One region of the Limosilactobacillus sp. DJ3M12 genome, then DNA from elsewhere that is predicted to be linked to it. Evidence: predicted binding sites of a transcription regulator. Region 1 holds the regulator's gene; the other holds the start of a gene.

Evidence for each region. The regulator HrcA, encoded in region 1, represses chaperone genes, less so after heat shock. The targets are predictions, from matches to a motif close to TTAGCACTCNNNNNNNNNGAGTGCTAA.
Region 2: QOS06_RS09665 (ATP-dependent Clp protease ATP-binding subunit) is a predicted target of HrcA. The motif match lies at 4,281-4,307, and genes of this name have one in related genera.

What each region holds. Positions count from the first base shown of each region.
Region 1 covers NZ_CANCWY010000001.1:120,662-132,187, forward strand. Annotated here, with positions in the region: gene rimP (ribosome maturation factor RimP) at 1-427, shown strand, start outside; gene nusA (transcription termination factor NusA) at 448-1,635, shown strand; gene rnpM (RNase P modulator RnpM) at 1,664-1,966, shown strand; gene QOS06_RS00635 (L7Ae/L30e/S12e/Gadd45 family ribosomal protein) at 1,953-2,264, shown strand; gene infB (translation initiation factor IF-2) at 2,278-4,536, shown strand; gene rbfA (30S ribosome-binding factor RbfA) at 4,556-4,915, shown strand; gene truB (tRNA pseudouridine(55) synthase TruB) at 5,117-6,022, shown strand; gene ribF (riboflavin biosynthesis protein RibF) at 6,035-6,982, shown strand; gene QOS06_RS00660 (hypothetical protein) at 7,043-7,414, opposite strand; gene hrcA (heat-inducible transcriptional repressor HrcA) at 7,535-8,587, shown strand; gene grpE (nucleotide exchange factor GrpE) at 8,600-9,172, shown strand; gene dnaK (molecular chaperone DnaK) at 9,197-11,062, shown strand; gene dnaJ (molecular chaperone DnaJ) at 11,191-11,526, shown strand, end outside.
Region 2 covers NZ_CANCWY010000026.1:2,307-13,832, forward strand. Annotated here, with positions in the region: gene QOS06_RS09640 (glycosyltransferase family 4 protein) at 1-459, opposite strand, end outside; gene QOS06_RS09645 (glycosyltransferase family 4 protein) at 462-1,679, opposite strand; gene ptsP (phosphoenolpyruvate--protein phosphotransferase) at 1,913-3,643, opposite strand; gene QOS06_RS09655 (phosphocarrier protein HPr) at 3,643-3,909, opposite strand; gene ykzS (protein YkzS) at 4,031-4,216, opposite strand; gene QOS06_RS09665 (ATP-dependent Clp protease ATP-binding subunit) at 4,493-6,697, shown strand; gene QOS06_RS09670 (ECF transporter S component) at 6,749-7,357, opposite strand; gene QOS06_RS09675 (MucBP domain-containing protein) at 7,507-8,232, shown strand; gene QOS06_RS09680 (hypothetical protein) at 8,364-9,050, opposite strand; gene QOS06_RS09685 (ATP-binding cassette domain-containing protein) at 9,050-9,916, opposite strand; gene QOS06_RS09690 (GntR family transcriptional regulator) at 9,894-10,277, opposite strand; gene QOS06_RS09695 (SEC10/PgrA surface exclusion domain-containing protein) at 10,412-11,526, opposite strand, start outside.

The DNA.
Region 1 (11,526 bases):
ACAGGACCATGATTTTTACTTATATGATTTAGAGTTTGTAAAAGAAGGTAAAAGCTGGTACCTCCGCGTTTATATTGATAAAGACGGTGGGATTACGCTAGAAGATTGCGCACTTGTCAGTGATGAATTAAGTGAAGCATTAGATAATGTTGAACCTGATCCAATTCCACAGGCTTACTTTTTAGAAGTTTCCTCACCAGGTGCTGAACGCCCACTGAAGAAAGAGGAAGATTATCAACGAGCAATTGACCATTACATTCACATTTCTCTTTACCAACAGATTAATGGTCAAAAGGTTTATGAGGGTACGTTAACGCAATTGTCTAATAAAGAAATTACGTTGGATTATTTAGACAAGACTCGTCATCGGCAAATTACGATTGATCGTCAGAAAATTGCCCAGGCCCGATTAGCGATTAAATTCTAGTATTAAAGGAGTGTCGAAAGGTGAGTAAGCCAAAAATTAACACTGAGATGATTGGCGCCCTTGATTATCTTGAAAAAGAAAAGGGGATCAAGAAAGAGATTGTTATTGAAGCGTTAGAACAAGCACTTGAATCAGCATACAAGCAAAATTACGGTGATAAGAATGTTGAAGTAGAATTCAATTCATTGACTGGTAATATTAAAGTCTACGCTGTAAAAACAATTACTGATGATGAAGAAGCAGTCGAAGCAGACAGCAACGAATTTATGAGTTTAGCTGATGCACGGAAGCTTCCTCATGGCCAAGGTTATGATATTGGTGATGAAATTCGCGAAGAAGTTACCCCTCGTGATTTTGGTCGGATTGCTGCCCAAACTGCTAAACAAGTAGTAATGCAGCGTCTCCGTGAAGAAGAACGGAAAATCATTTACGACAAGTATAAGACTTATGAAAATGAGATTATCACTGGTGAAGTTTCACGAGAAGATAAGCGTTTCACATATGTTGATTTAGGAGATGGTGTAGAAGGTGCCATGGGCTTTAGAGATAAGATGCCTAATGAGCACTACCACGTCCATGATCGGATTCAAGTATACGTAACGAAAGTAAATGACGATCGTCGGGGACCACAAATTTTTGTTAGCCGGACTGCTCCAGAACTTTTAAAGCGATTATTTGAACGAGAAGTGCCTGAAATCAAGGATGGGACTGTCTTAATCGAAAATATTGCTCGTGAAGCAGGTGATCGTGCTAAGGTTGCAGTATACTCAAATGATCCTAATGTTGATCCAGTTGGGACTTGCGTTGGTCCACGAGGTTCTCGTGTACAAGCAATCGTTAATGAACTTGATGGCGAGAATATGGATATTGTGGAGTATGTTAAGGAGCCCGCTAAGTTTATCGCTAATGCATTGAACCCAGCAGAAGTACTGGATGTAATCTTTAACGAAGAGAAGGCAGCAAGCGAAACTGAGGATAGCGAAGGTGAAGAAACGACTGAAGGACAAACAGAACGTTCATGCACTGTCGTTGTCCCAGATAGCCAATTATCCTTAGCCATCGGTAAGCGAGGACAAAATGCTCGTCTTGCTGCTCGGTTGACTAAGTACAAGATTGATATCAAGTCTGAATCTGAAATGGCTGAAAATGACCAAGAATCTGAAGAAGTAGCTGATTTAGAAGAAAATGTTGACAATAACGAAGAATAACTAGAAATTAAGCAGCGGGGTGAAAATAATGAAAAAGAGAAAAATACCGATGCGTAAAGACATTGTTACCGGTGAAATGATGCCTAAAAGGCAATTGATTCGGGTAGTTAAGAATAAGGAAAATGAAGTCTCCTTAGACCCAACTGGTAAAAAGCCTGGTCGTGGAGCATATGTTGCAGTAGATGTGGATATTGCAAAGCGCGCCAAGAAAGAAAAAACTTTTGAAAAAGCTTTTCATGTTCAACTTGATGAATCATTTTATGATGAATTAATCAAGTATGCAGACCACCTACAGGCACGACAAGAGTTATTTGGTAATGATCAAAAATAAAGAACAGGTCTTAAACCTCCTTGGAATCGCTCGGCGTGCCCGGCAACTTCAGAGTGGGGAAGAGATTGTCTTAAAAAATATTCAAACTAAAAAGGCAAAGTTTGTATTCCTAGCTTCAGATGCTGGAAAAGCTAGTGCAAAAAAGATTACTGATAAATGTAAATTTTATGGCATTCCTTTTTCAACAGATTTCACTAGAGAACAACTTAGCCGGGCAACAGGGCAAGCACGAACAGTTTTTTGTGTAATGCAATCAGGTTTTGCAAGAAAGTTTGAGGAACTACTAACTATGAGATAAGGAGTGTGAGCATATGGCCAAAGAACGAATTTATGAATTAGCTAAGGAATTAAAAATGCCTAGCAAAGACTTAGTTAATATGGCCAATCGGCAAGGAATGGGAGTTAAAAGTCACATGTCTTCTGTTACCCCAGATCAAGCGCAACAATTACGTCAACTTGCAAAGGGTGGACAAAAAACAACTAATAATCAACGCCAACCAGTAAAGAAAAATGATGGTCACAATAAGCAAAATAACCATCAAGCACAAAATCACAATCAACACCACGATCATGATAAGGCACAAAATGAGCGTCCACAAAAGAAAAACAATAGCCGACCAAACAATGGAACAAAAGATAATAATCAACACCAAAACAATGGTGGTCGATTTGGCGGCAGCTTAAATAACGATCAAGGCCGTAATGGCAAACGCTTTAATAAGAAAAATAAGAAGAATAAGAAACACAATAAGAACAAGCGGTTACGTGAAGTAGCTCATAAGCAACCAACACAACGAAAAGATAAGCCGCTTCCAGAAGTATTAGAATATACTGATGGGATGAATGCCCAAGACTTAGGAAAGATCTTACACCGTTCACCAGCAGAAATCGTTAAAAAGTTATTTATGCTTGGTGTAATGATCAACCAAAATCAGTCACTTGATAAGGATACAATTGAATTATTAGCAACTGATTACGGTATTGAGGCTAAGGAAAAGGTTCAAGTTGACGTTTCAGACATTGATAAGATGTTTGAAGATGAACAAAATAATACTGAACATCAAGTAACGCGGCCAGCTGTTGTTACTGTTATGGGACACGTTGACCATGGTAAGACAACCTTGCTTGATAAGTTACGTCACTCTCATGTTACTGAACATGAAGCAGGGGGAATCACCCAGGAAATTGGTGCTTACCAAGTTCACTATAATGATCAATTAATTACGTTCCTTGATACGCCAGGACACGCGGCCTTTACTGAAATGCGTGCACGAGGAGCTAATATTACTGATATCACGGTCCTTGTTGTTGCAGCTGATGATGGAGTTATGCCACAGACAGTTGAAGCTATTCACCACGCGCAAGCTGCCCAAACACCAATTATTGTTGCAGTTAACAAGATTGATAAGCCAGGTGCAAATCCAGATCGTGTAACTGAAGAATTAGCAAAGTATAACTTGATTCCTGAAGACTGGGGTGGAGATACGATTTTTGTTAAGATTTCTGCCAAATTTGGTAAGAATCTTGATGAATTACTTGATATGATTCTACTCCAAGCTGAAATGCTGGAATTAAAGGCTAATCCGGATCAAAATGCGGCTGGATCAGTTGTTGAAGCCCGCCTTGATCAAGGTCGGGGATCAGTTGCCACTATTTTAATTCAACAAGGTACTCTTCATGTTGGGGACCCAATTGTTGTTGGTAACACATTTGGTCGTGTGCGGACAATGACAAATGAAAATGGTCGTCGTATTAAAGAAGCTACCCCATCTACTCCTGTTGAGATTACTGGGTTAAATGAAGTACCAGAAGCCGGGGATCGGTTTGTTGTCTTTGATGATGAAAAGACTGCCCGTGCAGCAGGTGAAGAACGGGCTAAACGAGCAATGGATAAGGAACGTCAAAAGACTTCTCATGTTACATTAGATAACCTCTTTGCAACTATGAAGAAGGGTCAAATGAAGACCTTACCGATTATCATTAAAGCCGATGTTCAGGGATCTGTTGAGGCTCTAAGTCAAAGCCTTCAAAAGATTAAAGTTGACGGTGTTCGTGTTGATATTATTCACCAAGCCGTTGGTGCCATTAATCAAAGTGATGTTACCTTAGCTGAAGCGTCTAATGCGGTTATCATTGGTTTTAATGTTCGCCCAACTGCCGTAGCTAAGACATTGGCTGACTCTAATAGTATTGATATCCGTCTTCACCGTGTCATTTACGATGCAATTGAAGAAGTTGAAGATGCGATGAAGGGGATGCTTGAACCGGTATACAAGGAAGAAACAATTGGTCAAGTAGAAGTTCGTCAAATCTATAAGGCATCAAAAGTTGGTACAATTGCCGGGGGAATGGTTACTTCTGGTAAGATTACCCGTGATGCAAAGGTTCGTTTAGTTCGTGATGGCGTTGTTATTTACGAAGGTGAATTAGGTAGTCTTAAGCGCTTCAAAGATGATGTCAAAGAAGTTAAGCAAGGTTACGAATGTGGGTTGACAATTGAAAACTACAATGACATTAAAGAAATGGATGTTATTGAAGCCTACAAGATGAAAGAAGTTCCAGTTAAGTAAAAGCTGAGGAGAGATAAAGATGCCAAGTAAACAATATCGAGTAGATCGTTTAGCTCAAGAAATTCAAAAAGATGTTGATGAAATCTTGTTAAAACGTGTTCGTGATCCACGTGTACAAAACGTTACAATTACAGGTGTGGATGTTACTGGTGATCTCCAGCAAGCAACCATCTATTACAGTATCTTGTCAGATCTTGCTTCTGATGCGGAGAAGGCACAGGCTGGATTAGATAAGGCAACCGGGTTAATTCGCAGTGAATTAGGCGCACGTCTTAATATTTTTAAGACTCCAGAAATCAAATTTGTAAGAGACCCATCAGTTGCTTACGGTAGTCGAATTGATCAACTCATTAACGACTTACACAAAAAAGAAAAATAATTAGCAAAAAGGGAGCGAGACAGAAGTTACTTGTGACTTCGTTTTTCGACGCGAAGCAAGCCTCTGGGAGCCCCTCGCAAGCAACAATCGGCCTCCAACGTTCGTTTTTTTTACCGAGCGATGGAGGCCATTGTTGTACTGCACTATTTGTCTTTTGTGAAAGTAACTTGACTTATATCACAGCCCCTTGGAGGAATAACGATGGATGGAATAATACCCTTATATAAAGAACGTGGGATGACTAGTTTTGCATGTGTTAGTCGACTACGACAAATTTTAAAAACTAAAAAGATTGGTCATTCAGGAACACTTGATCCAGGTGTAGCGGGTGTTTTACCAATTTGTGTTGGAAATGCTACCAAAGTTGTTGATTATTTGATGCAATCAGGAAAACAATATCAAGGTGAGCTTTTAATTGGTTTTACGACTACTACTCAAGACCTTGATGGAGACAAAATTGAGGAAAAAGAAGTTACAAATGAAATTCCGACTAGTGAAATCCTATCAGCCATGAATTCATTAACGGGGACAATAATACAAATCCCACCGATGTATTCGGCTGTAAAAGTAAATGGGAAAAAACTTTATGAATATGCAAGAGCTGGTGAAACTGTTGAACGGCCCAAACGACAAGTGACTATTAGCAAATTTGAATTATTAAGCTCAAAGTATGATGAGGAAAATAAACAACAACGAATCCGTTTTAATGTTGAATGTAGTAAGGGTACTTATATTCGGACGCTTGTTGTTGACCTTGCACGTAAACTAGGGTATCCAGGAGTAATGAGTTTGTTAACGCGGTTGAAGAGTGGAGGCTTTACTCTTGATCAGACTCTAAGTTTAGACGACGTTCGCGATGCTGTTGCGACCCAAACTCTCCAGCAATATTTGTATCCTTTAGATTATGCTTTGAAGGACTATCTGCAATTAACGATTCAAGAGGCTCAATGGAAAAAGGTTCAAAATGGAGGATGGCTTTCTCCAAGTGAACTTAATACTAGTGAGAAGGAAATTGTGTTATCATTTGATGGACAAGTAAAAGCACTATATCATTTTGATCCAAAAAATAAAATGTATAAGCCAACTAAAATGTTTGCAGTTAATTGAGGAGTGTAGGAGTTGCAAGTTATTAAAATTCACCATCCTTTGGAAAAAAGACTAATTCCTGCGGGGCCAATTGTACTTGCAATGGGTTTCTTTGATGGTGTTCATCGGGGACATCAGGCAGTAATCAAACGTGCCCGTGAAATTGCCCGTGAAAAAGGATTGCCATTAGTAGTTTTGACGTATGATCATGCTCCAGGAATTGTTTATCGTCAATATAAGGGCGGCTTTAAATATCTATCAACGGTCGATAGGAAGCTTGAGTTATTAAATGACCTTGATGTCGATCGGGTTTATTTAATAAGCTTTACCTCGTCTTTTGCAAGTCTTTCTCCTCAGCAATTTGTTGATGAGTATTTGGTAGGCTTTCATGCTCAAACGGTCGTAGCAGGTTTTGATCATACTTATGGAAAAGAAGATATTGCATCAATGAAGTTGCTTCCTAAGTATGCAGCGGGACGGTTTGAAGTTGTAACTGTGCCCAAATTTACTGAGGATGGAAGTCAAGAAAAGGTCGGTTCGCGAGAAATTCGGAAATTAATTGATGCTGGTAATGTAGAAGCAGCCAACCAAGCACTAGGGTATCCTTATCAAACAACTGGCTTAGTAGTTCATGGCTTAGCTCGTGGACGAACACTTGGTTTTCCTACAATCAATGTTGAGCATCCAGAAGAGGAGCGAATTCCTGGGATTGGGGTCTATGCTGTCAAAGTTAAGCTCGGTAAGAAGTGGTATGACGGCATGGCAAGTGTTGGCCATAACATAACATTTGGCGATGCTAATCAATTAACGGTTGAGATTAATCTATTTGATTTTCAACAAATGGTGTATGGTGAAGAAGTAGTTGTGCGCTGGTATCAGTACCTTCGTGGCGAAGAAAAGTTCACGGGAGCGGATGCATTAGTAGCACAGATGAAGCAAGATGAACAAAACGCCCGTCGTATTTTAGAAAAATATAAATAAAAGAGGTTTAGATTGATCTTTCGTGGCAATTTCGCCACCAAGATTCATCAAACCTCTTTTTTAATGCCGACTTCCCCGATGACTGGTAGTCTGGTTAATTTTATGAATATTTCGTTCAAATTTGAATCCGCCATCAGTCACTAATTTGAAATGCCGCATTTTCCCGTTAAAAGGCTGGCCGTTTAAGCGTACTGTTGTCCAGTTACGCATAATTTCGGTCATGGAAGCAAGTGCCTTAAGTTGATTAGGATTGTTCTCCTTAATTGCTTCGTCTTTAATATCTGACTGCAAGCGATAGATTAGGTTGTTATGGTATTCTAATAGTTCATTCGTTAGGGACGCATTGCGGTATTTATTAAATAACTTCTGAATTAATAACATTGCTTCTTGAGTATTCTGAGGTTGAATATAGCGATGTTCTTTATGTTTCATGGATAAAGCTCCTTTTAAAAATTATTTGACGTTTCTTGACTTTTAGGGGAGTAATTGGTATATTATACAGTGTGTTTAGCACTTGACCCTAATGAGTGCTAAAAGGGGAAGTGATATACGATGCTAACACAACGACAGAAAAAGATTCTGCAAGCGATTGTACGTCAATACACATCAACTGGTCAACCGGTTGGATCAAAACATTTAGCAGAAAAGTTGCCTTTTAAGGTCAGTTCAGCAACTGTCCGTAATGAGATGGCGGTTTTAGAGGACAATGATTTGATCTTAAAAGAGCACTCTTCATCAGGCCGGATTCCATCAAAACGAGGTTACCGTTATTATGTTGATAATTTGCTTGATCCACAAGCAGTTACTGATAATGACCTGGTAGTAATTCAAAACTCACTTGGAACCGGTTTTCAAAAGATTGACGAGATTATTTCACATTCAGCAGATATCTTATCAAACTTAACTTCATATACTGCTTTTACATTAAAGCCTGAGCAAGAAAGTGTTCGTTTGAGTGGCTTTCGAGTTGTGCCGCTAGGAAATCATAAGGTTATTGCGATCTTGGTTACCGATAACGGTGAGGTTGAAAATCAGTCATTCACTTTGCCGTCGGACATTGACACAGATGCATTGCAGGCAGTAATTAGAATGATTAATGATCAATTAGTTGGTTTGCCGCTATCAGAAGTGGTAAAACGACTAAAAGATGATATTCCACTTCAGGTTCTGCATTATATGCATAGTCCCGATGGTTTCCTTGATATTTTTGATAATGTCTTATCTCAAGCAGCACGTGAGCGGTTTTTCGTTGGTGGTCGATTGAACTTACTGGATTTTGCAAGTACTCATGATCCCCATGCAATCCAATCACTGTATGGCTTGTTAGATAAGAACGACAACTTATCGAATATCTTGGATTCAACACTTACCTCAGATAATGGAGTTAATGTTAAAATCGGTCAAGAAATCTCTAAGAATAAGCTTCTTGATGATTATAGCTTGATTACTGCAAGTTATAATGTTGAACAATATGGACGAGGAATTATTGCAGTTCTTGGTCCAACAAGGATGCCTTATTCACGGACGATTGGAATTGTAAATGCCTTTCGCCAAGAATTAGCAAAACGGCTATTAGATTTCTACCGTCACTATTATGATTCATAGGAGGCGAGTTAATTGGCCAAGGAAAAACAAGAAGAACAACAAAAACAAACTGCGCCTGAAAATGAAAAGGCACCTAAAAAAGATATAAAAAAAGAGGCTTCAGATAAGAAGGATGATCAAACTGTTAAATTAAAAGAAGAGATCGCTGACTTAAAGAAGCAGCTCGCTGATAAAGATGACAAATATTTACGAGCAGAAGCAGAAATTCAAAATATGACTAATCGTTTTAATAAAGAACGGGCTCAAATCCTTAAATATGATGGTCAGGATTTAGCAAAGTCAATTTTACCAGTGCTTGATAACCTTAAACGGGCTTTAGCAATTGAAGTTGTAGACGATAATGGCAAGCAACTTAAAAAGGGCATTCAAATGGTCCATGATCATCTTGTAAAGGCATTAAATGATCATGGCATCACTGAAATCAAAGCTGATGGTGAAACATTTGATCCTACTCTTCACCAGGCAGTTCAAACTGTTTCGGTCGAAGAAGGTCAGAAGCCTGAAACTGTTGTTAATGTTCTTCAAGCAGGATATCAACTCAAAGACCGGGTATTACGCCCAGCAATGGTTGTTGTAGCTCAATAAATTTGTGAGAGAAGGAAATAAATTATGGCAAGTAATAAGATTATTGGTATTGATTTAGGTACTACTAACTCTGCGGTTGCTGTTATGGAAGGTAATGAACCTAAGATTATCACCAACCCAGAAGGAAGTCGGACAACACCATCTGTTGTTTCATTTAAGAATGGTGAAACTCAAGTTGGAGAAGTAGCAAAGCGTCAAGCGATTACTAATCCTAACACTATTTCATCAATCAAGAGTCACATGGGTGAAGCAGGATACACTGTTGAAGTTGATGGTAAGAAATATACTCCACAAGAAATTTCAGCAATGATTTTGCAATACCTTAAGAAATATGCTGAAGACTACATTGGTGATACTGTTACTCAAGCAGTTATTACTGTTCCTGCATACTTCAATGATGCTCAACGTCAAGCTACTAAGGATGCCGGTAAAATTGCGGGCCTTGATGTAAAGCGGATTATTAACGAACCTACTGCTTCATCCCTAGCATACGGTCTTGACAAGAAGGACAAAGATGAAAAGATCCTTGTTTATGACCTTGGTGGTGGTACATTCGATGTTTCCATCCTTGAATTAGGTGACGGTGTCTTCCAAGTTCTTTCTACTAATGGTGATACTCATTTAGGTGGGGATGACTTTGACCAAAAGATCATGGATTGGTTAATTGATGGCTTTAAGGAAGAACATGGTGTTGATCTTTCTCAAGATAAGATGGCTCTTCAACGTTTGAAGGATGCTGCTGAAAAGGCTAAGAAGGACTTGTCAGGTGTTCAAGAGGCACAAATCAGCTTACCATTTATTTCAGCTGGTGAAAACGGTCCATTACACTTGGAAAAGACATTAAGCCGGGCACAATTTAACCAATTAACTAATGACTTAGTTGAACGGACAAAGCAACCAGTATTGAATGCTTTGAAAGATGCTGATCTTACTTTTGATGACATTGATGAAGTTATCTTAAACGGTGGATCTACTCGTATTCCTGCTGTTCAAGAAATGGTTAAGGAATTAACTGGTAAGGAACCTAACCACTCAATTAATCCTGACGAAGCCGTTGCTCTTGGTGCAGCTATTCAAGGTGGGGTTCTTACTGGTGATGTTAAGGATGTCGTATTACTTGATGTTACTCCACTTTCACTTGGTATTGAAACCATGGGTGGTGTCTTCACTAAGTTGATTGACCGTAACACAACTATTCCTACTTCAAAGAGTCAAATCTTCTCTACTGCTGCTGATAACCAACCAGCTGTTGATATTCACGTTCTTCAAGGTGAACGTCCAATGGCAGCAGATAACAAGACTTTAGGTAACTTCCAACTAACTGATATTCCTGCTGCTCCTCGTGGTGTTCCTCAAATCAAAGTTACATTTGATATCGATAAGAACGGTATTGTTAATGTTTCTGCTGAAGATCAAGGAACTCACAAGAAGCAAAATATCACTATCAAGTCTAACTCAGGCTTAAGTGATGAAGAAATTGAACGGATGAAGAAGGATGCTGAAGAGCATGCTGAAGCCGACAAGAAGAAGAAGGAAGAAGTTGACTTAAAGAATGAAGTTGACCAAGAACTCTTCCAAGTTGATAAGACTTTGAAGGAAGTTAAGGGTAAAGTTCCTGAAGATGATATCAAGAAGGCTGAAAGTGCTCGTGACGAATTAAAGAAGGCTAAAGAAAGCGGCAACCTTGATGAAATGAAAGCTAAGAAGGATGCTTTAAACAAAGTTATTCAAGACCTTAGCGTAAAGCTTTACCAACAAGCTCAAGGTGCACAAGGTGGCGCTGCTAATGGTCAGCCTGGTGATAACCAACAAAATGGTAATAACAACGGTAATGATGACAATACTGTTGATGGTGATTTTAAGGACGTTACACCAGACGACAAGAAATAGCCTGCGGTAAACAGTCTTAAAATGTTAGTGTAAAAGCCAAAGGCCAGAAAAAAGGACTTTGGCTTTTACTTTCGTTTGCTGGCTGTGGTATAACTAAACAAGCAATAAAGTAATGAGGTATTTATTATATGGCAGAACAAGATTATTATGACATTTTAGGTGTCTCTAAGGATGCATCCGAAAAAGACATCAAGCGTGCATATCGTCGGCTTGCGGCAAAATACCACCCAGATGTTAACCACGAGCCTGGTGCAGAAGAAAAGTTTAAGAAGATTAATGAAGCATATGAGACATTAAGTGATAGCCAAAAACGTGCTCAATATGATCAATTTGGTTCAGCTGGCCCACAAGGTGCTGGCGGTCAAGGCTTTGGCGGCTTTGGTGGTGGTCAAGCTTATTCTAACTTTGGCGGCGGCTTTGACGACATCTTTAGTCAATTCTTTGGTGGCGGTGGTCGTACTCGT
Region 2 (11,526 bases), on a different contig from region 1:
AGCAGTTCGCTTAACAGCCGAATATGGATGGAAACGATCATTATCAACAAAGTTAGGAATATAGGTAATCTTTTTTTCAGGAATCCCATATGCTACTAACTGCTTGATAAAAGAGGGATTCACAACTACTAACTGATCCATTCGTTTATAAAAGGCAATAATGTAATGATAAAAAAGCCCGCGAAACGGTTGCGGGATTGTAAGACTTCCTTCTAACGTCTCGGGAAGAAAATGCACATAGCCAATCTTTCGACCCCGCTTTTTTGAAAAAGTTGACAGGTAAAAAAGGGGGTCGATTGTATGATAATGACTGATCTGACTCTTCCCATAACGGTTGATTTCAATTTCAAATTTATCACTGCACTGGTTGCGCAACAAGTTAATTAATTCAAGATAGGCACTTCCTACTCCTTGTCCCGCAACCTTATCTGCAGATGAAAACATTGTTATTTTAATCATCATTAGCTCCTTGGGCGGTGAAAAAGACGATGTGATTTTTCAGCTTGATTAAGTTCATCATGGACAGCCATATCTTTTTGACAATCCTGGTAGAACTGAACAACCTTTTCAACAAAGACCTCTGCTGAGATCTCATGCAGCTTTTGTTGTCGTCTCACCCTTGATTCTGAGTTTTTTGGTTGGTTAAGGTAAAATAGGACACCATTAACCAAGTCAGCCCGTTTTTGAAAACTAATGCCAATCGCTGGGTCATCAATCAATTGGTCAGTATATTCACTACGCATAACCACAATTGGCAAATCCGAGGCAAGGGCTTCATCATAAGTCAGTCCTTGTGATTCAGAATCGGAGGCTGAAACAAAAACATCTGCCATTTGGTAATAATGGTAAACTTCATCATTTGATATCTCACCAGCGAAACTAACATTGTCATTAAGCTGCATTTCACGAACTTGACGCTCCAGAGTATGTCTTGCGGGACCATCCCCAACAATCAGCAACTGTGCATCAGGCTTGTGAGCAAGAATATCTGGCATTGCTTCTATCAGTGAGTGGATATTCTTTTCATATGCTAAACGACTAAGCGAAAGTAAAACTGGGGTCTCTTCACTGTAGCCTAACTTTACCCTTAAATTAGCTATTTCTTCTGCTGAATCTCGTTTACTATATACCCGTAAATTAATCCCAGTCGGAATAACACGAATTGGTGATTCAACATGATAACTGGTTAAAGTATCCAAAACACGGTCACTTGGAGCAATAATCCCAGAAATATTTTTTAAATAAAGATGAGCAAGCCGGGCAACATCATTCGGCTTAAGAATATGGCCATTCGCAATATAGTGGAGATAATCCTGATACATCGTATGGTAAGTATGGAGACAAGGGATATGCAAATGCTTGGCAACCGTCTTCCCCATAACTCCAAGCGCAAATTCAGTTTGATTATGAACTATATCTAATTGGAACTTTTTAGCAAGCTTGATGGCTCGAAATACGCCACGCACCGCAATTCGACGATCAGAAAACGAAACAAAAGGAATGCTTGCAAAGCGGTATATCCCATTTTCAACATCATCATGTTTAGCCTTAGGATCAGTTGTCGTAAAAATATATACATGATGTCCCTGAGCAATCAATTCATCACGAAGCGTCTTAATCGAAGTCGCCACGCCACTCACCTGAGGGAAATATGTATCTGTAAAAATACCAATATTCAACCTAACTGCTCCTTTTTCATCATAAGTTTTCTAGATAATAATTAGTCATAACTGCTATTATACTAAAGCATTCACTGAACCGCAAAACGGATTTAAGATATTTTAAATCTTCCTCCTAATAGTAACAAGACTCGGGAAGCCTGATTAAGATTTCTTTACAAAATCTTTTAATAATGAGAATAAAAAATAACCCTCTTGACATGGTGAACAATCAAGAAAGTTAATTTCATTTATCAAAGTTTTACCTGCGGAACATACTTTTCCACTAATTCTTGGACCGCCGCGGCAGTTTCAGCATGAATCGCTCGATGAACTAATGGTTGTAATTTGCGCGTATTCAACTGGTTAATTAAAGAGCGAACACGTAAAATCTGACTACTGCTCATTGAAAATTCATCAAGCCCCATTGCCATTAATAGAGGAACCGCATAAGGATTATTAGCCATCTCTCCACACATTCCGACCCACTTGCCTTCAGCATGCGCAGCTTCAATCACTTGCCGCACCATCCGTAAAACTGCTGGGTGAAGTTCTTGATATAGGTATGCTACTTGCTGATTTCCGCGATCAACAGCAAATAGGTACTGAATAAGGTCATTACTGCCAATGCTGAAAAAATCAACATATTTTGCAAAATGTTCAGCCATAACTGCAACTGCTGGAATCTCTAGCATCATGCCAACTTCAATATTTTTAGCAACTTGAATACCTGCTTGCTCAAGCTTTTCTTTTTCATCGTCAAGAATTGCTCGTGCCGCTTGGAACTCTTCAATTGTTGCAATCATCGGAAACATAATGGCTAACCGTCCATAAACGGATGCACGAAGAAGGGCACGCAATTGAGGACGTAATATTTCTGGGCGTGCCAATCCAATCCTAATGGCACGAAAACCTAGGTAAGGATTGTCCTCATGAGGAAGAGCAACCATCCCCAGCTTTTTATCGCCACCAATATCAAGCGTTCGCGCGACTACCCGTTGTCCGTTCATCGCTGAAACAAATCTTTTGTAAGCATTAAATTGTTGCTCTTCTGTTGGCAATTCATCCTTACTCATATAGAGGAATTCCGTTCTTAAAAGGCCAATTCCCTCGGCACCATCCTCTTGAGCATCAATAACGTCAGCAAATGTTCCGACATTAGCTCCCACTTCAAATCGGCGCCCATCAGCACTCACAGTTTGCTTATCTTTTAACGCTCCCCACTTTTGCTGCTCCTGGATAAATTTACCGGCTAACAAACGGTAATGCTCAACCTCTTCCTTCGTTGGATTGACAATCACCTTGCCATGAATTCCATCAACAATCAGTAAGTCGCCATCATGAATGATCGTAGTAGCATCCTTGACACCAACGACAGCGGGCAAAGAAAGGGTTTTACTCATAATTGTAAAGTGAGAAGTGCGTCCACCATTAGTTGTAACAACCCCTGCAACATATCGTTTATCAAATTGAGCGGTATCAGTAGGCGTAATATTATTAGCAACAAAGATCGCGCGGTGGTCTAAAAGTCCTGGGTCTGGTAAAGGAACATTCAATAGGTGACTCAAAACTCGTTTGGTCACATCACGCAAGGCGGTTGCCCGCGCATATAAATACTCATTATCGTTTTTGCGCTCAAAAATACTTAAATAATAATCTTCAACGCGTTTAACAGCCCACTCGGCGGTATCATGATGGCTATTAATACGGTCAATAATCTTCTTTTGTAAAGTCGGATCGTCTAAAATCGCAATTTGGGTATCAATAATCGTCACTGCCCGTTGACCTAACAACTCATGGGCACGCTTAGATAAATGCTGAAGTTCGGCCTTGCTTAACGTAAAAGAATCATGAAGCCGGGCGACCTCATGATTCTCATCAGCTGTATGCTGTTTTTTTATAGATAGATCTGACTCTACTAACAGGTGTGCCGGAGCAATCGTAATACCACTACTAGCGGCAAGTCCGGTTAGTAGTATAGACATTAGTCAGTCAATCCTTCTTTCTTCATAGTTTCCGCAACGGTGTCCAAAGCTTCTTTTTCGTCGTCACCATTAGCAGTAATAGTAACCTTAGCGTTTTGACCAACACCAAGGGACATTACACCCATGATTGACTTCAAGTTTACACTCTTACCTTCGTATGAAAGAGTAATGTCAGATGAAAACTTTGAAGCAGCTTGTACCAAAATAGTAGCTGGACGAGCATGAATACCAGTTTCAGAAGTAATTGTAAATTCACGTTTTTCCATATTAATCAGTCTCCTTCGAGCAGATATAATTAATTTATTATCAGTAGCTTGACCACTGATACACCTCGATAATTACATTTTAGCAATTGTAAGCGTTAAATACAAGGCTACTTCTTGCGATTTATCGCTCTCTTAATTGATAAATAATTTTACCGCCTCGCTGCGCTTCGCCTTCAATTTGCGAACGATATGCATACGAGTGAAAAATCGGTTGAAATTGCTGAAAATTTTCGGGGGTAATTACAAAATGATCAATCTTTTTATTTCGTAAATCATCCAACAATTGTTCAAAATTTTCTTCTGCCATTCAATCACCTCAACATAAAATTCTATCTTCTTATTATACATGAAATTACGATTATACTTCTATTTTAGCATTCATGGCTAAAGAGTGCTAAAATCAAAGTGAGCTATTTTCGGTATTCCTAAGTAACTTAGCTATATAGGAAAGATCGCTCTTTATTTAAGAAAATATTTAAGTTTTATGGCTTGCTTTGCGATAAAAAGTAAGTATAATATTAATCAATGGTCAAGAAAGGTCAAAAAATTCTTGATGAAACTATTTAGGAGGTATTAAATTTAGATGCAATGTCAATACTGTCATCAAAATCCAGCCACGATTCATCTTCAAATGAATTTTAATGGACAACGGATTCAAATAGACCTCTGCCAAAATTGTTATCAAAAATTACAAAATCTACAAACAGATATGATGAATGGAGGTAACGGAATGAATAATTTCGGTTTTGGAAGCCTCGAAGACTTCATGAATGCAATGAACAATATGCAAAGTCAAGCTGCCGGCGCTAATGGTCAAAACATGAACGGCCAAGCTCAACGACAAGGTGGCGGCCGGAACGGAAAAGGAATCCTTGGTCAATATGGGATCAACCTTACTGATCTTGCTCGCCAAGGTAAAATTGACCCAGTCATCGGACGCGACAATGAAATTAAACGAGTAATTGAAATTTTAAACCGTCGAACCAAGAATAACCCAGTCTTGATTGGTGAAGCTGGGGTTGGTAAGACCGCGGTTGTCGAAGGCCTAGCTCAAGCAATCGTTAGCGGTCAAGTTCCTGAAAAGCTTGCTAACAAGGAAATTATCCGACTCGATGTTGTTTCCTTAGTTCAAGGTACTGGAATTCGGGGACAATTTGAAAAGCGGATGCAACAATTAATGGAGGAAGTTCATAAAAATAAGAACATCATCCTCTTTATTGACGAAATCCACGAAATCATGGGTGCGGGAAATGCTGAAGGCGGAATGGACGCTGGAAATGTTCTTAAGCCCGCCCTTGCCCGTGGTGACTTCCAATTAGTTGGTGCCACTACTCTTAATGAATATCGAAAGATCGAAAAAGATGCAGCTCTTGCACGACGGTTCCAACCAGTTGAAGTTGATGAACCATCCGTTGAAGAAACAATCCGCATCTTAAACGGAATCAAAAATCGTTATCAAGATTACCACCATGTTAAATACACAGATGACGCAATTGTAGCAGCTGCTAAACTTTCTGACCGCTACATTCAAGATCGTTACTTACCTGACAAAGCTATCGACTTACTTGATGAAGCGGGATCAAAGAAGAACTTAACGCTTAAAAATGTGGATCCAAACGCAATCGAAAATGAAATCCACACAGCTGAAGCACACAAGCAACAAGCAGCTGATAACCAAGATTATGAAAAAGCAGCTTTCTACCGCGATCAAGTCGCTAAACTTGAAAAGGCAAAGAAAGAAGCTGAAGAAAACCATACTGAAGATTCTGCAACTGTTACCGTTAAGGATATGCAGAGAATCGTTGAAGAACGGACAAATATTCCAGTTGGTGACCTGCAAAAGCAAGAAGAAAATCAACTTCGCGACCTTGATAAGAAGCTTGATGAACACGTTATTGGTCAAACCCAAGCAGTGGATAAGGTTGCCCGTGCCATTCGTCGTAACCGGATCGGTTTGAACAAGTCTGGTCGGCCAATTGGTAGTTTCCTCTTTGTTGGTCCTACGGGGGTTGGTAAGACTGAAACGGCTAAGCAACTTGCCCTCCAATTGTTTGGTTCTAAGGATGCCATGATTCGGTTTGATATGTCTGAATACATGGACAAGACCTCTACTTCTAAATTAATCGGGGCTGCTCCTGGTTATGTTGGTTACGAAGAAGCTGGTCAGTTGACTGAACAAGTACGGCGGCACCCTTATAGCTTGATCTTACTTGATGAAGTTGAAAAGGCGCACCCAGATGTTATGCACATGTTCTTACAAATTCTGGATGATGGTCGTTTAACTGATTCTCAAGGACGCACTGTTAGCTTCAAGGATACAATCATTATCATGACATCTAATGCCGGAACTGGTGATTCAGAAGCAAGTGTTGGTTTCGGTGCTGAGTCTAATGGTAGTACTCATTCCATCATTGACAAGTTGACAAACTACTTCAAGCCAGAATTCTTAAACCGGTTTGATGACATCGTTCAATTCAATGCTCTCTCCAAGGATGACTTGATGAAGATCGTTAACTTAATGATTGATGATGTTAATAACATGCTTGCTGATAAGAACTTGCACATCGAAGTCACTAACAACGTTGAAGAAAAATTAGTTGACATGGGCTTTGATCCAAAGATGGGTGCTCGTCCTCTTCGTCGGGTAATCCAAGAACAAATCGAAGACCGGATTGCTGATTACGTTCTTGATCACAGTGACGCTCATAATTTAGTTGCTAAACTTGATGATAATGGTGACATTGTTGTCGAAGAAACTGAAGAAGTACCAACAATTGCTAAAAAATAACTGAGTATAAAAAACGAGGCTGAATTTTTCAACCTCGTTTTTTTATTACACTCAATTTACTTCCAAACGACGGCGGACTTCCAATACCGGAAGAGCAACCATCGGGACAATAATAATTGCCAATATCAATTCTGCGAGCCCATTAGTCGCCATGACCGTTTCTAAAGCAATTAATAAATGATTAACATTTACCCCATAAGTTTGCGCAACTGCTGGAGTACGATAAAATAGATAAATAAAGCCTAATACCAAGCCAGTATTAGTAAGGGTTCCTACTATTGCAGCACTTACCGCGGCGATATATTTTGCTTTGACCAAACGACACATAAGAATAAAAGTATATCCTGCTAAGATCCCAATCATAATGCGCGGGACAACGGAAACAAGCGGGTTAACAAAAACTAAGGGAGCCAGCGGACTACTTGGTGCCACAAATGTCCGCACCCAAGTTAGGAGCCCCCAAATACCACCAATAATTGCGCCATCAACGGGACCCAACACAATTGCCGCAATAATGACTGTTACATGAAGGGTCGTAATACTAAGCGGCCCCAGCGGAATATTGCCAAAAAATGGAAAAAAATCTTGTAAGAGAATAATTGCGATAAAGATTGCTAATGTCGTATTGTGCCTAATTTGTTGGTGCCGTGTTTTTGCCATTTTTCTTCTCCTAAATAAATTTGAATAGGCTTATTGTAATAAAAAAATCACCTATTCGCAATTCTCAAGAGAAATATGGTCGTTCCTTATCGTGTCAGCTACTAAAAAGCGCTATAATAATAGAGAATTAAGGTTACGGAGTGTTAATAATGATTGACAAGTTTAAAACAGGAAATCCTATCTGGGTTTACTATAATGATATCGATTCAGGAGCAAACCTTACCGTCCCGCAATTATTACGCGGATTCATCGGTCAAGAATACCAAATTGAACAAAAGCAATTTCCTAATTACCGATATGTAAAAACTGAAGGTGAAACTAAGGGAACATTTGATATGCGGCAACGAATTGTACACCTTTTTTATCGGAAACAAAATTGGGGAGAGGTTCAATCGATTGAAATGTATCTCCACCTCGATGCCCCTACACAGGCATTTGACACAGCTGGTGGAATGCCAGTCGGTGCCCCCCTTCCTGCTGATATTACAGTTAAGTCTTTTCACCGGGTTGCAACTAAGAATGGTCAGTTTTGGTATGAAATCGGCGCTGATCAATGGATTAAATACGATCAAATGCACGTTGTTGACAATCCATTCAATCAGGATATCCGGAAAGAAAAATCAAAACTCATTAATAATTTAACGGTAATTCCCTTGAAGAATGTGCAGGCCAAAGTCGATTATCTCCATAATAAGTCAATCAATGTTTATGATGCGCCTTATGGAAATAAAGTGGCAGAGATTCCAAACGGCGAAACAATTACCCTAATTGGAAAATTAAACGATAATGATGAGATTACCTGGTACCAAGTGGGCCGCAAGAAATATATTACTAGCAACTACATTCAAATTGAATATCCGGAAGATGATGAATAAAAAAAGCGAGAGGTTGAGAAAAAGCAAAAGTTTTTTTCTCAACCTCTCCTATTTTTACAAACAATAGCAAAATAACATGGAACTAGCTTCGCATCACCACAAGGCTCAAGGCTAATTCTCACTTACTTTTATTAATCCCGCCGTAATTGAATTTTATTATTAAAGAAACGCGCTAAAGCATAAACAATAATTAAGTAAATAACTAAGCTTACCCAACCAGTAACGTTTGAGATTATGATTGATTTAAAGATACCACTAGCAGAAAGTGCAGGAATTAAGCCAACCAGTGAATAAGCTAACATCATCAATAAAACTAGGCACGCCATTGGAAGCCCAATTCCTACAATCCATTTCCAACGACGATTTAATAGGGCAAAACCATTACCAATTGCCATCATCGTTAAAGAAAAACCAAAGTACCATAAAAGACTATGCCAAGCAGAAACAAGATCAAACGGTGTATTCATTAAGCCCATCAGTTGGGCGATAAACCAAACTACTAATGTCATCAGGAAAAGAGATAAAATCCGCCCTTGCCATAGTGTTTTACGAGAAATACCGTTTTGAATTGCCCATTTAAAGTCAGTATAAGGAGTTACAAGGAAAATCGCCATTAAAAGCACGCTTAAGATTGATGAAGCAATACCTGGAAGGGCTTGGAGACTAACCAAGAAAGATTCAAGGTTGTGTGAAATAATTAATCCAAATAGGTAAGTTATCAATGCTATTCCCAGCCCCCAACCTAAGGCAATTTCTGTAGCGTGCCCCGCTTGTTGAAACATGGTTGAAATAACGAGGTTTCTCTTTTGATTTTTCATTAGTATTCTCCCCCATCCGTTAAGTAAATGAATAAATGCTGCAAATCATAATGACCAATCTTAACTTGATCAGGAATCACACGCTGTTCATCTAAGCGATCAAGTAAGTAGGCAGTCTTAATATTACCCATCATCTCCGTTTTAAGAATTTTTAAGCCTGCAGTATACTCATCAACCATTTTTTCCGGACCACTAATTGCATAAGCCTTGGCTAATAAACTTTCTGTATCTTCATTAATAATGATGTGGTATTGACCCATGATTAGAACATGTTCGACTAATTGTTGAATTTCTTCAATTAAGTGGGTTGATAAGACAAAAGTTCGTGGTCGTTCTTGATAAGTCTTAACTAATTCTTTATAGAAGCTATCACGGTGATTAGCATCTAAACCTAAAATCGGTTCATCTAATAAAACGTAATCGGCATTGACTGCTAAAGCAACGATCAGCTTGGAAGCTGTCCGTTGCCCAGTCGATAAGTTAGTAATTTTCATTCGGTCATTCAAGCCAAAAACCTTTAGGAGACGGTTTGCTAGATCATAGTCAAAATTATTATAAGCGGCATCGGCCAAGTCAAAGGTTTGACTTATCTTCATGTGACGCGGATAAAGATTAACTTCACTCATCAAAAAGATCTTGCTGAGGAGGTCATCATTGTTATTAACGTCTTCATTACCAATTTTTACTTCCCCGCTCGTTGGAAAAATCCGGTTGCTCATAATATTAAGAAGAGTCGTCTTCCCAGCCCCATTCCGGCCAAGGAGACCATAAATTTTAGCGGGTTCTAGGGTAAATGAAATATTATCCAATACTGTTTGGCGTCGGTACTTTTTGACAATATTTTTAACTATTAATTGATCCATCATTCTCACCTCGTTCGATTAAGTCTAATAAATGCTGCTTGGTAATCCCGAGCTTACCTGCTTCAACTAGCAAACTCTTTACATAGTCGTTATAAAAACTTTCTTTACGTTGTTCCATAATTTTTAGTTGTGCACCTTTTTTTACAAACATCCCTAGTCCACGTCGCTTTTCTAAGAGGTCTTTATTAACCAAAATATTCATCCCCTTAAGAACTGTCGCAGGATTGATATGCAATTGCTGAGAAAGCTGGGTCGTTGACGGTACCTGCGAACCTTCATCAAAGCCCCCAGAGAAAATCATCTCTTCAAGCTGGTCAGCAATTTGCTGATAGAGCGGCGTCGAATCATTAAAGTCGAAATTCATAAGTGCACCTCCTTTTCGTTTAACACTTAATTACTTATGTAACTAAGTGTATATGTAAGAGAGAGATTTGGCAAGAGGGTAAAAGAAAAACTTCCTGCTCGGCTGAGGAGGAAGTTTTTTGAAAGGATTTTTAATTAATAATTCTTAACTTCTTTAGTTTGGACCAACAGTCCTTTTTCATTAAAGTAATAGTCATAATTCCCTAAAATATGGTTTCCAACAAGGGCAGCCCCATCTTCTCCAAAGTAATAATTATCGCCTGTGCCTTTTGTACGATACCATTGATTAGTATAACGAGCACCATCACTTCCAAAGTAATACGTATGACCCCAGTTGTGATAGAACTTATTATCCCAACGAGCACCATCGCTACCGAAATAATATGTGCGACCCCAGTTATTATAGAACTGATTAACAAATAATTGACCATTATTATCGAAATAGTAAACTTTACCATCATAATCAGTTATGAATTGGTTTTTTAGGTTATCTATAACACCATCTTGATTGAAATGGTAATTTACTCCATTAATTTGGCGAGTTTGATTAGTCACTAAGGCACCATCACCACCAAAATAATATGCACGGCCCCACTTTACCATGAATGTATTATCCCAGCGGGCACCATCATTTCCGAAGTAATACGTGCGACCCCAGTTATTATAGAATTTATTATCCCAACGAGCGCCATCACTTCCAAAGTAATACGTGCGACCCCAGTTATTATAGAATTTGTTATCCCAACGAGCGCCATCACTTCCAAAGTAATACGTGCGACCCCAGTTGTTGTAGAACTTATTATCCCAACGAGCACCATCACTTCCAAAGTAATACGTGCGGCCCCAGTTGTTGTAGAACTTATTATCCCAACGAATGCCATCTGTTCCTAGATAATACATTTTACCATTTAATTCTAAGAAACCAGTTTGCTTTTCACCGTTTACATAATAAAAAGTTTTACCATTTTCTGTTTTCCAGCCGTTAAGTAGCTTATTTTTTAATTCCTGTAAATGCTTTTGAGCATTAGTTAACTTATTCTCGGCTGCTTGTTTACTCTTCAATGCGTTTTCCTGAACCTGTTGAGCTTCTTTCAACGCATTTTGACTCTTTGAAAGTAGGGCTTGTTTAGCACTTAAGGTGTCCTTCAATAAACTTTGGTTTTTTTGAGCATCTTTAAGTTTTGATTCTAATTCTTTAATAGCATGACCATCAGCAATATTTTGATTGTTAGTCAGTTCTTGTTTTGCTA